3 regions of the Streptomyces luteireticuli genome follow, and region 1 is predicted to be linked to each of the others. Evidence: riboswitches for the same ligand, from Rfam matches in the RefSeq annotation. Region 1 holds a riboswitch; each other region holds the start of a gene.

Region 1 (4,057 bases):
CGCCGCCCGGTCGGCCGCCGCCTGGGCGATCCGGGCGTCCCGCTGGACCGCCGCGGCGTGCGGCGCGGAGAGGTTCTTGATGTAGCCGGTGGGGTCCTGGATCTCATGGATCTGGAGGGAGTCGATGATCAGGCCCAGCTTCTCCATCTCCGTGCCGGAGGCCGCCCGGGTCTCGCCCGTCAGCCGCTCCCGGTCGCGGATCATGTCCTCGACGGTCAGGCCGCCGACGATCGAGCGCAGATGCCCGGCGAACACGTTGTGCACCCGCTCCGGCATGTGCCTCTGCTGGTCGAGGAAGCGGCGGGCGGCATTGGCGATGGAGACGAAGTCGTCGCCGACCTTGAATATCACCACGCCGTGAACCTTGAGCGGGATGCCCTGGTTCGTCACGCAATCCACATTCAGCTCGGCCTCGTTGAGATCGAGGGACAGCTTGCGGACCACCTGCACACCGGGCAGCACCAGCGTGCCGCGCCCGGTGACGATCCGGAAGCCCATCCCCTCGCCGAGGCCCTCCACACGGTGCCTGGAACCGGAGATGACCAGCGCCTCGTTCGGCTCGGCGACCCTCCACATCAGCTTGAACAGCCCGACCACGACGGCGACGGCCACGACCACGGCCCCCGCCAGGATTCCGATGAACACGTCCCGTTCCCCCCTCGTCCTCGTGGACCCACGGGCTGCCGTACATGTCCCGTGCGTCGCACGTCCCGTGCGCTACGACGGCTCCGGTGCCGCCCGCGGTTCAGCGATAGGCCGCCGTCACGTACACCGTGCGCGGCGGCTGGTGCTCCACGACCACCACCAGCGTGCCCGGGGACATGCGCTCGCCCTCCTCCGCCGCGTACGCCAGGAACGCCTCGGCGCCGCCGCGCACCCGGAGCATCACCTCCCCGACCAGCCCGGGGCCGATCGCACCCGTCACCCTGCCCAACTCGCCGATCACGGCAGCCCCCCCGCCTACGTCGCCGCATCCTCATCGCCGCGCCTTCATCGCCGTGCCCGGCGGCGTCGTCCTCCCCCGGACCTCGCACGGCCCCCCGCCGCGGGGCGGGAACCCGTGGTCACAGTGTGCCGGTCGGCACTGACAACGAGCGCCGCCAGCACCGTCGTCACCGGTACCGAGAGCACCAGGCCGATGCTGCCGACCAGCGTCCGCACGATCTCTTCGGCCACCACCTCGCTCGTGGCCACCGTGCCCACCCCGCTGTCCGCGATCGAGAACAACAGGAGCAACGGCAGTGACGCACCGGCGTACGCCATCACGAGCGTGTTGACGACAGAGGCGATATGGTCCCGCCCGATGCGCATCGCCGCACCGTACAGTTTCCGCCAACTCGCGTGCGGGTCCGCCTCCTTCAGCTCCCACACCGCGGAGGTCTGGGTGACCGTCACGTCGTCCAGCACGCCCAGCGAACCGATGATGATCCCCGCGAGCAGCAGTCCCTTGATCTCGATCCCCGGATAGAGGCCGTGCACCAGGCCCGTCTGGTCGTCGGTATTGCCGGTCAGGTGCGCCCAGTCGATGAACCCCGCCCCCAGCAGGCCGATGACCAGCAGCGAGGTGAGCGTCCCCAGAACGGCCACGGACGTACGGGCGTTGAGGCCGTGGCACATGTAGAGCGCGATCAGCATGATCGCGCTGCCGCCGACCACGGCCACCAGCAGCGGGTCCGAACCCTGGAGCACGGCCGGCAGGATGAACAGCGTCAGCACCCCGAAACTGATGGCGAGGGCCACCAGCGCGAAGACTCCGCGCAGCCGTCCGATGACCACTACCGCCAGGGCGAACATCCCGGCCAGCAGGGCCATCGGCACGTCCCGGTCCACATCCGTGACCGAATAGCGCAGGTTCTCCGGCGCCTTGGGCGCATAGGCGAGCACGACCCGCTGCCCCACGGTGTACTGCCGCGGCGCGCCGGGGTGCACGACCTCGGTGAACGAACGCCCCTTGTCCGGACCGGAGGTGACCTCGACGACCGCCGACCGGCAGGAACTCCGCTCGGCGGCGCCCGGACCCGTCGCCCCCTGCTGTCCCTGCGCCCCCGCCTGTCCCGGCCGGCCTGCCTGCCCCGGTTGACCCGTACCGGGGGTGGCGCAATCCGTCTCCTCCACCTTCACCACGCGCCCCGACTCCATGTGCTGGTCGAGGCCGACGCCGGTGTGCTGGTGCGGCGGCGCGCCCCCCGGCCAGAGCACGACGAGCCCCACCGCGACCGCGGCGGCGAAGGGGATCAGCACGGCCGCGATCACCTTGCGCAGATGCGCGGAGACGGGCGCGGCCGGGCCATGGCTGTGCCCATGCCCGTGCCCATGCCCATGGCCGTGTCCATGGCTGTGTCCATGGCTGTGCGCGTGCCCGTGTCCACGGCTGCCGTGCTCCTGGCCGTTCCCGGGGCCGTCCTCAGGGGCGTTCCCACGGTTGTTCCCCCGGCCGTGACGTCCCTGGCCGGGGGAGGGCTGCCGAGGGGGCGGCAGTGGATCGCTGGTGCTCATCGCCCGATCATCGCAACCCCCTCTGGCCCTCCGGCGCGGGAAGGCGCTAGCGTTGTGGCACCTTTGCAATCGCGGGAGCTCGGAGCACCGGGCTGAGAGGGCGCTGACCTCCGTACGAACGGTACGGGAACCGCTGCGTCGACCGCCGAACCTGTTACCGGGTAATGCCGGCGTAGGGAGTTACGGTCTCATGACCACGCAGGACGCACGCACGTCTGCCGACCCGTCCGTCGAGGGGCAGGCAGGGGAGCGAAACGGGCAGACCGGACAGATCGGTTGGCACAAGGACTACGTCACCGGCTCCCGCCCGGACCTGAGGGTCCCGGTGCGCCGGGTCCACCTCACCAACGGCCGCGACGTCCGCCTGTACGACACCTCCGGCCCGTACACGGACCCGGCCGTCGACACCGATGTCCGCCGGGGCCTCGCGCCGCTGCGCGAGAACTGGATCATCGGGCGCGGCGACACCGAGGAGTACGCGGGGCGGCCCGTGCGCCCCGAGGACGACGGCATCAAGCACACCTCGCCGCGCGGCGGCCTCAGGAACCTCGACGCGGTCTTCCCGGGCCGGCCCCGGCTGCCGCGCCGGGGGCGCTCCGGCGCCGCCGTGACCCAACTCGCCTACGCCAGGCGGGGGGAGATCACCGAGGAGATGGAGTACGTCGCCCTCCGGGAGGGCGTCTCCCCGGAGACCGTCCGCGAGGAGATCGCGGCCGGGCGCGCCGTGCTGCCTGCCAATGTGAACCACCCCGAGACCGAGCCGATGATCATCGGCAAGAAGTTCCTGGTCAAGGTGAACGCCAACATCGGCAACTCGGCCGTCACCTCCTCCATCGAGGAGGAGGTCGAGAAGATGACCTGGGCCACCCGCTGGGGCGCGGACACGGTGATGGACCTGTCCACCGGGCGCAACATCCACACCACTCGTGAGTGGGTGCTGCGCAACTCGCCCGTTCCCATCGGCACGGTGCCGCTCTACCAGGCACTGGAGAAGGTGGACGGCAGGGCCGAGGAACTCACCTGGGAGATCTACAAGGACACGGTCATCGAGCAGGCCGAACAGGGCGTGGACTACATGACCGTCCACGCCGGCGTCCTGCTGCGCTACGTCCCGCTGACCGCCCGCCGCAAGACCGGCATCGTCTCCCGCGGCGGCTCGATCATGGCCGCGTGGTGCCTGGCGCACCACAAGGAGTCGTTCCTCTACGAGAACTTCGAGGAGCTCTGCGAGATCCTCGCGGCCTACGACGTGACGTACTCGCTCGGCGACGGCCTCCGCCCCGGCTCCATCGCGGACGCGAACGACGAGGCGCAGTTCGCCGAGCTGAGGACCCTGGGCGAGCTCAACACCATCGCCAAGCGGCACAACGTCCAGACGATGATCGAGGGCCCGGGCCATGTCCCGATGCACAAGATCAAGGAGAACATCGACCTCCAGCAGGAGATCTGCGAGGAGGCCCCGTTCTACACCCTCGGCCCGCTGACCACGGACGTCGCCCCGGCCTACGACCACATCACCTCGGGCATCGGCGCCGCGATGATCGCCTGGTGGGGCACGGCG
Region 2 (4,057 bases), 1.8 Mb from region 1:
AACGCCACCAGCACACCACCCCGCAACCAGCACACCGTCCACGCCGCACCCGCCGGATCGCCGCGCCACACCAGCTCGTCATCGTCCGCATGGTGACCCGCGTACTGCACGAAACGGCCGAACTGCTCGGACCAGAAGTAAGGCACGGGGTCGTAGACGCCCTCGTCCGTCTCCGTCCCGGCGCCGACGATGTTCGCGGCCACCGCCTTCGGCCCCTGGAGCGCGTTGTCCCAGTGGTGGACGAGGAGCCGCTCCCCGTAGCGGGCGGACGGGAAGGAGGCGCAGTCGCCGACCGCGTAGACGTCGGGCAGGGACGTCCGCAGCCGGTCGTCCGTGGCGACGGAGCGGTCGGGCGCGAGTTCGATCCCCGAGCCGGCCAGCCAGCCGGTCGCCGGGCGGGCGCCGACGCCGACGACGATCGCGTCGGCGGACAGCCGCGTCCCGTCCTCCAGCACGACCGCGCCCTCCTCCAGCGCCGCCACCCGCGCCCCGGTGAGCAGCCGGGCGCCGGCGTCGGCGTACCAGCCGGTCATGTGCGCGGCGACCTCCGCGGGGACGGCGCCGGCCAGCGGGCGGTCCGCGGCCTCGACGACGGTCACCTCGCAGCCCGCCTCCCGTGCCGCGGTGGCGAGTTCCGCGCCGATCCAGCCGGCCCCGACGGCGACGATCCCGCGCTGTTCGACCAGCAGCGGGCGCAGCCGCTGCGCGTCGTCCAGGGTGCGCAGCAGATGGACGCCGGGCACGTCCTCGCTGCCGGGCAGCCGGACCGGCTCCGCGCCGGTGGCGACGACGAGCACGTCGTAGTCCACCGGGCCGCGCGCGGTGTCCAGTTGGTGGTCGGCGGCCCGCAGCCCGGTGGCCTCGACGCCGAGTTCGACCTCGACGCCGAGGGAGGCGAAGTCGACCTCGAAGGCGGAACCCTCCGCCTTGCCGAGCAGGACGGCCTTGGACAGCGGCGGCCGGTCGTACGGCTGGTGGGGCTCGGCGCCCAGCAGCCGGATGCGGCCGGCCCAGCCCTGTTCGCGCAGGGCGACGGCGGTCTGCACCCCGGCCATGCCGGCGCCGACGATAACGACGTTCATCTGGTGGTCATGGTCACTCACCCGATCACTGTGGCATCCCCGCTCCGTGGAAAGCGAGGGACTCCTCGTTCCACGATCACCCACCGTCTTCCGGCCGGTCGACGGCCCGTACTAGGGTGGCCGGTGCACAAGCACTCGCGGGAGCCCGGACGGACCGGGCTGAGAGGGAGGCTGGACGGCCTCCGACCGTACGAACCTGATCCGGGTCATGCCGGCGAAGGGAGGGGCTCGAACGCCCATGCATGTTTCTGCCCGAAGCAGTACGTACGACGTCCTGGTGATCGGCGGCGGTGTCATCGGCCTGGTCACGGCCTGGCGGGCGGCCCGACGCGGGCTGTCCGTCGCGGTCGCCGACCCGGCGCCCGGCGGCGGCGCCGCGCGGGTCGCGGCCGGGATGCTGGCCCCCGTCACCGAACTGCACCACGGCGAGCAGGAGCTGCTCGCCCTCAACCTGGCCTCGGCGCGCCGCTATCCGGCGTTCACCGCCGAGCTGGAGGAGGCCGCCGGCCGGGAGACCGGCTACCGCGCCTGCGGCACGCTGGCCGTCGCCTTCGACGCGGACGACCGGGCGCACCTGCGCGAGCTGCACCTGCTCCAGCAGCGCTGCGGCCTGGAAACGCAGTGGCTGACGGGACGTGAGTGCCGCCGTCTGGAGCCGATGCTGGCGCCCGGCGTCCAGGGCGGGCTGCGGGTGGACGGCGACCACCAGACCGACCCCCGGCGGCTGACCGGGGCGCTGCTGACGGCCTGTGAGCGGGCCGGGGCGGCCTTCCACCGCGCCGAGGCCGTACGGATCGTCCGGAACGGCGACCGGGTCACCGGGGCGGAGCTCTCCGACGGCGGCCGGGTGACGGCGGGCCAGACGGTGCTCGCCGCCGGGAGCTTCAGCGGCCGGCTGGCCGGGCTGCCGGAGGAGGTGCTGCCCCCGGTCCGGCCGGTCAAGGGCCAGATACTGCGGCTGCGCGTCCCGGCGGCGTACCGCCCGTTCCTCTCCCGCACCGTGCGGGCGGTGGTGCGCGGCGGGCAGGTCTACCTGGTGCCGCGCGAGAACGGCGAACTGGTCGTCGGCGCGACCACCGAGGAGCTCGGCTGGGACACCACCGTGACCGCGGGCGGGGTCTACGAGCTGCTGCGCGACGCGCACGAGCTGGTGCCCGGGATCACCGAGCTGCCGCTCGTCGAGACCACGGCCGGGCTGCGCCCCGGCTCCCCGGACAACGCGCCGCTGCTCGGCCCGACCGCCCTGCCCGGCCTGCACACCGCCACCGGCCACCACCGCAACGGCGTCCTGCTGGCGCCGCTGACCGGGGACGTCATGGCCGAGGTGCTGACCGGCGGGCGGCCGCCCGCCGAGGCCCTTCCCTTCTCCCCCCTGCGCTTCTCTCCGTCCCTCCAGGAGCAGTCCACATGACCGGCACCATGAGCCTCACCCTGTCCGTCACCGTCAACGGGGAGCAGCGTGCCGTCGCGCGCGGCACCACCCTGGACGCGCTGGTGGCCGGGTTCACCGACGCGCGCGGCGGAGTGGCCGCCGCCGTCAACGAGCACGTCGTCCCGCGCGGCCGGTGGACCGCCACCGAGCTCGGCGAGGGCGACCGCGTCGAGATCCTCACCGCCGTGCAGGGGGGCTGACGATGGCCGACGACATCCTCACCATCGCCGGGACCCCGTTCACCTCCCGGCTGATCATGGGCACGGGCGGGGCGCCCAGCCTGGACGTGCTGGAGCGGGCCCTGCTGGCCTCCGGCACCGAGCTGACCACGGTCGCGATGCGCCGCCTCGACCCCGCGGTGCGCGGCTCCGTGCTCTCCGTGCTGGAGCGGCACGGGATCCGGGTGCTGCCCAACACCGCCGGCTGCTACACCGCGGGCGAGGCCGTGCTCACCGCGCGGCTGGCCCGGGAGGCGCTGGGCACCGACTGGGTCAAGCTGGAGGTGATCGCCGACGAGCGCACCCTGCTGCCCGACCCGATAGAGCTGCTGGACGCGGCCGAGATCCTGGTGGACGACGGCTTCACGGTGCTCCCCTACACCAACGACGACCCGGTGCTGGCCCGCCGCCTGGAGGACACGGGCTGCGCCGCGATCATGCCCCTGGGCTCGCCCATCGGCTCCGGCCTGGGCATCCGCAACCCGCACAACTTCCAGCTCATCACGGAACGGGCCGGCGTCCCGGTGATCCTGGACGCGGGCGCCGGCACCGCCTCGGACGCGGCGCAGGCGATGGAGCTGGGCTGTTCGGCGGTGATGCTGGCCTCGGCGGTGACCCGGGCCCAGGAGCCGGTGCTGATGGCGGAGGCGATGCGGCACGCGGTGGAGGCGGGCCGGCTGGCCCACCGCGCGGGCCGCATCCCCCGCCGGCACTTCGCGGAGGCGTCGTCGCCGGTGTCCGGGCTGGCGGCCCTGGACCCGGAGCGCCCGGCGTTCAGCGCCCGCTGAGTTCCCGCAAAGACGGTGACAGCCCCGTACGGACGTACGGACGTACGGGGCGTCCTGGATGGCTCGTAGACTCGTTGACCGTGGATACGACCCTGCCGGACCCCCTCGTCGACCGGCTGCTCGACGGCCGCTACCGCATCGAGGCGCGGGTGGCCGCCGGCGGCATGGCCACGGTCTACCGCGCCCTGGACACCCGGCTGGACCGGGTGCTCGCCGTCAAGGTGATGCACCCCGCGCTCGCCGCGGACACGGCCTTCGTCGAGCGCTTCATCCGCGAGGCCAAGTCCGCCGCCCGCCTCGACCACCCCAATGTGGTGGGCGTCTACGACCAGGGCACCGACGGCGCGTACGTCTACCTCGCGATGGAGTACATCGCCGGCTGCACCCTGCGGGACGTGCTGCGCGAGCGGGGCGCCCTCCAGCCGCGGGCGGCGCTGGACATCATGGAGCCGGTGCTGGCCGCGCTGGGCGCCGCCCATCGCGCGGGTCTGGTGCACCGCGACATGAAGCCGGAGAATGTGCTGATCGGGGACGACG
Region 3 (4,057 bases), 1.5 Mb from region 1:
GAAACCCACCGTGACCGCCGAGGTGCCCAGCGGCAGCATCAGCAGCGCGTCGAAGCCGCGGACCAGGAAGCCCTCACGCCGGGTGAGGGCGGCCGCGGCGAGTCCCCCGACGACGACGGCGATCGCCGTGGCGGCCAGGCCGTAGGAGACCGAGTTGCCGATGGCCTCCAGCGGGGCGACGACGAACGTGCCGCCGTTGTCCCCGGCGGAGGCGAGGGCGCGGTAGAAGACCGTGCCATAGCCGTCCGGCCCGTCGAAGGAACGCAGCACCAGCACCACGAGCGGCAGCAGGACCAGCAGCACCACGCTCGTCAGGACGGCGGCCAGCAGCGCCCATTGGGCCGCCCCGCGCGGCCGGCGCGCGGTACGGCGCGCGTCCACCAGCCGCAGAGTGGCTTCGCGCCGGCGCACGGTCCGGGCGTGCACCAGCAGCAGCACGGCGACGGCGACGAACTGCACCAGGGTGAGCACCGCGGCCGTCGGCAGGTCGAGCAGCTCGGCCGTCTGCTGGTAGATCTCCACCTCCAGCGTGGCGTAGCGCGGTCCGCCGAGGATCTGCACGGTGCCGAAGGAGGTGAAGGTGAAGAGGAAGACCATGAGCGCCGCGGCGGCCACGGCCGGGGCCAGCGCGGGCAGTGTCACGCGGCGCCAGGCGGCGAACCGCCCGGCGCCCAGCACCCGCGCGGCCTCCTCCTGCCGGGGGTCGAGCTGCGCCCAGAGACCGCCCACGGTCCGTACGACAACGGCGTAGTTGAAGAAGGCGTGGGCGATCAGGATCGCCCAGACCGTGGTGTCCAGGCGGACGCCCCACAGCTCGTCGAGCAGCCCGCCGCGGCCGAGCAGGGCCAGGAACGCGGAGCCGGTCACGACGGTCGGCAGCACGAACGGGACGGTGACCACCGCCCGCAGCAGCGCCTTGCCGGGGAAGTCGAAGCGCGCGAAGACATATGCGCCGGGGAGCGCGAGCGCCAGCGTGAGCGCCGTGGAGGCGGCCGCCTGCCAGGTGGTGAACCACAGGACATGGGCGGTCGCCGGGTCGGTGACCACCTCGCCGATCCGGCCGAACTGCCAACGGCCGTCGGCTTTCAGGCCCCGCGAGACGATCGCGGCGACCGGGTAGGCGAAGAAGACCCCGAAGAAGGCAAGCGGCAGGGCCATCAGCCCGAGCCGGACCGCCGTCCTCCGGGTCCCCCGGGCCTTCGGTGCGGCTACTTCAGGACGAGCGAGGACCATGCCTTGACCCACTGGTCGCGGTTCTTCGCGATCTTCTCGGGGGCGAGCGTCCAGGGCGAGTCGACCTTCGCGCCGTACGCGGTGAACACCTCGGGCAGTTTGGCGTCCGGGTTCACCGGCTTGACGAACATGCTGAGCGGCATGTCCTCCTGGAACTTCCGGCTCAGCAGGAAGTCGAGCAGCGCCTTGCCGCCCTCGGCGTTCTTCGCGCCCTTGAGCAGCCCGGCGAACTCGGTCTGCCGGAAGCACGTCCCGGTCGCGACGCCGGTCGGGCCCTCCTTGGGCTTGTCCTTCATGTCCAGCACCTCGGCGGGCGGGCTGGAGGCGTACGAGACGACGAGCGGCCGGTCACCCTTGGCCTTCCGGCCGGCGGCGGAGCCGGAGAAGCGGTTGTTGTAGGCCTGCTCCCAGCCGTCGACGACCTCGACGCCGTTCTCCTTGAGCTTCTTCCAGTAGTCCTGCCAGCCCTCGTCGCCGTACTTGGCGACGGTGGCCAGCTGGAAGGCGAGCCCCGGCGAGGAGGTCGCGGAGTTCTCGGTGACAAACAGGCCCTTGTACTCCGGCTTCACCAGGTCGTCGAGGGTCTTCGGCGGGTCCAGCTTGTGGTCCGCGAAGTAGGCGCGGTCGTAGTTGACGCAGATGTCACCGGTGTCGACCGGCGTCACCCGGTGCTCGCCTGCGTCGAGTTGGAGGTCCTTGGGGACCCGGTCCAGGCCCTTGGCCTCGTACGAGGCGAAGATCCCGTTGTCGAGCGCGCGGGAGAGCAGCGTGTTGTCCACGCCGAAGAACACGTCGCCCTGGGGGTGGCTCTTGGAGAGGATCGCCTGGTTGACCGCCCGCCCGGCGTCCCCGCTCTTGAGCACGGAGACCTTGTAGCCGGTCTCCTTGGTGAACTCGTCGAGCACCTGCTTGGAGGCGACGAACGAGTCGTGCGAGACCAGGGTGACCGTCTTGCCGCCGTCGGACTCCTTCGAGCCGCCGGAGCTCCCGCAGGCGGCGAGCGCCGGGAGGGCGAGCGCGGCGACGGCGGCCGCGCCCAGGGCACGCCGGAGGGTGGTGTTCATGGTGGTGCTGACTCCCTACGCCGGTACTAACCGGATCAGGTCCGAGGGTCTGCGGGCCGTGCCGCACTCTCAGCGCCGAGGCGCTCCCCTGTCGGAATGTTCATTTGTGCGAATGCACCGTACCAGTGCGGGGGCTCAGCGCTCCGTGGCGGCCAGCTGGCCGCACGCGCCGTCGATCTCCTGGCCGCGCGTGTCCCGGACGGTCACCGGCACGCCGTGGGCCGCGATCGCCTCGACGAACGCCCGCTCGTCCTCCGGCCGCGAGGCCGTCCACTTCGAACCCGGCGTGGGGTTGAGCGGGATGAGGTTGACGTGCACCCGGCGGCCCTTGAGGAGCCGGCCGAGGAGGTCGCCGCGCCACGCCTGGTCGTTGATGTCGCGGATGAGCGCGTACTCGATGGAGATCCGGCGGCCGGACTTCTCCGCGTACTCCCAGGCCGCGTCCAGGACCTCGCGGACCTTCCAGCGGGTGTTGACCGGGACGAGGGTGTCGCGCAGCTCGTCGTCCGGGGCGTGCAGCGAGACGGCGAGGCGGCACTTGAACCCCTCGTCGGCGAAGCGGTGCATCGCCGGGACGAGGCCGACGGTGGAGACGGTGATGCCGCGCTGCGACAGGCCCAGGCCGTCCGGCTCGGGGTCGGTCAGCCGGCGGATGGCGCCGACGACGCGCTTGTAGTTGGCCAGCGGCTCGCCCATGCCCATGAAGACGATGTTGGACAGCCGCGCCGGGCCGCCGGGCACCTCGCCGTCGCGCAGGGCGCGCATGCCGTCCACGATCTGGTGGACGATCTCGGCGGTGGACAGGTTGCGGTCCAGCCCGGCCTGGCCGGTGGCGCAGAACGGACAGTTCATGCCGCAGCCGGCCTGGGAGCTGATGCACATGGTGACCCGGTCCGGGTAGCGCATCAGGACGGACTCCACGAGCTTGCCGTCGTGCAGACGCCACAGGGTCTTGCGGGTGGTGTCGTCGTCGCACGAGATGGTGCGCAGCTCGGTCATCAGCTCCGGCAGCAGCTCGCCGGCGAGCTTCTCGCGCGCGGCGGCCGGGATGTCGGTCCACTGGGCCGGGTCGTGGGCGTACCGCGCGAAGTAGTGCTGGGACAGCTGCTTCGCCCGGAAGGGCTTCTCGCCGATGGCGGCGACGGCCTCCTTGCGCTCGGCGGGCGAGAGGTCGGCGAGGTGCCGCGGGGGCTTCTTGGCTCCGCGGGGGGCGACGAAAGTCAGTTCTCCGGGCTTAGGCATGATGCATCCAGTGTCGCAGATGCGCGGACGGGGCCCGCCGTCCTGTGGACGACGGACCCCGTCGAGGAAAAACCGCAGCTCAGGCGCCTACGAACACCACCAGCAACAGCCACACGACCGGTGCCGTCGGCAGCAGCGAATCCAGACGGTCCATGATCCCGCCATGGCCCGGCAGCAGCCGGCCCATGTCCTTGATGCCCAGGTCACGCTTGATCATCGACTCGCCGAGATCGCCCAGCGTGGCGCTGACCGCGACCGCGAGGCCCAGCAGCAGACCATGCCACCACTGCCCGCCGTCGATCAGGTACTGCAGGCACAGCGCGCCCGCCGCCATGGCGAACAGCACCGCGCCGACCAGGCCCTCGCGGGTCTTGCCCGGGCTGATGCGCGGCGCGAGCTTGCGCTTGCCGAAGCGCCAGCCCACCGCGTAGGCACCGGTGTCGCTGACCACCGTGAGGATCAGGAAGGTCAGCACCCGCCAGGCACCGTCGTCCGCGGCCAGCATCAGGGCCACGAAG

What was found. A riboswitch is a leader RNA that binds a small molecule or an ion and turns the genes downstream of it on or off. The one in region 1 is predicted to bind thiamine pyrophosphate.
Region 2: it holds a riboswitch for thiamine pyrophosphate, as region 1 does, so the genes downstream of both, thiO (glycine oxidase ThiO) here and thiC (phosphomethylpyrimidine synthase ThiC) in region 1, are expected to answer to the same signal.
Region 3: it holds a riboswitch for thiamine pyrophosphate, as region 1 does, so the genes downstream of both, AB8735_RS27055 (thiamine ABC transporter substrate binding subunit) here and thiC (phosphomethylpyrimidine synthase ThiC) in region 1, are expected to answer to the same signal.

Annotation. Positions count from the first base shown of each region.
Region 1 is NZ_CP167927.1:4,437,619-4,441,675, forward strand. Features, by position in the region: gene AB8735_RS19740 (SPFH domain-containing protein) at 1-576, opposite strand, end outside; gene AB8735_RS19745 (hypothetical protein) at 746-946, opposite strand; gene AB8735_RS19750 (YibE/F family protein) at 991-2,496, opposite strand; TPP riboswitch at 2,558-2,692, shown strand; gene thiC (phosphomethylpyrimidine synthase ThiC) at 2,687-4,057, shown strand, end outside.
Region 2 is NZ_CP167927.1:2,638,231-2,642,287, forward strand. Features, by position in the region: gene AB8735_RS11115 (NAD(P)/FAD-dependent oxidoreductase) at 1-1,082, opposite strand, end outside; TPP riboswitch at 1,210-1,322, shown strand; gene thiO (glycine oxidase ThiO) at 1,321-2,493, shown strand; gene thiS (sulfur carrier protein ThiS) at 2,502-2,714, shown strand; gene AB8735_RS11130 (thiazole synthase) at 2,717-3,520, shown strand; gene pknB (Stk1 family PASTA domain-containing Ser/Thr kinase) at 3,601-4,057, shown strand, end outside.
Region 3 is NZ_CP167927.1:5,985,109-5,989,165, reverse strand. Features, by position in the region: gene AB8735_RS27060 (ABC transporter permease) at 1-1,158, opposite strand, end outside; gene AB8735_RS27055 (thiamine ABC transporter substrate binding subunit) at 1,209-2,297, opposite strand; TPP riboswitch at 2,293-2,397, opposite strand; gene rlmN (23S rRNA (adenine(2503)-C(2))-methyltransferase RlmN) at 2,433-3,539, opposite strand; gene AB8735_RS27045 (phosphatidate cytidylyltransferase) at 3,619-4,057, opposite strand, start outside.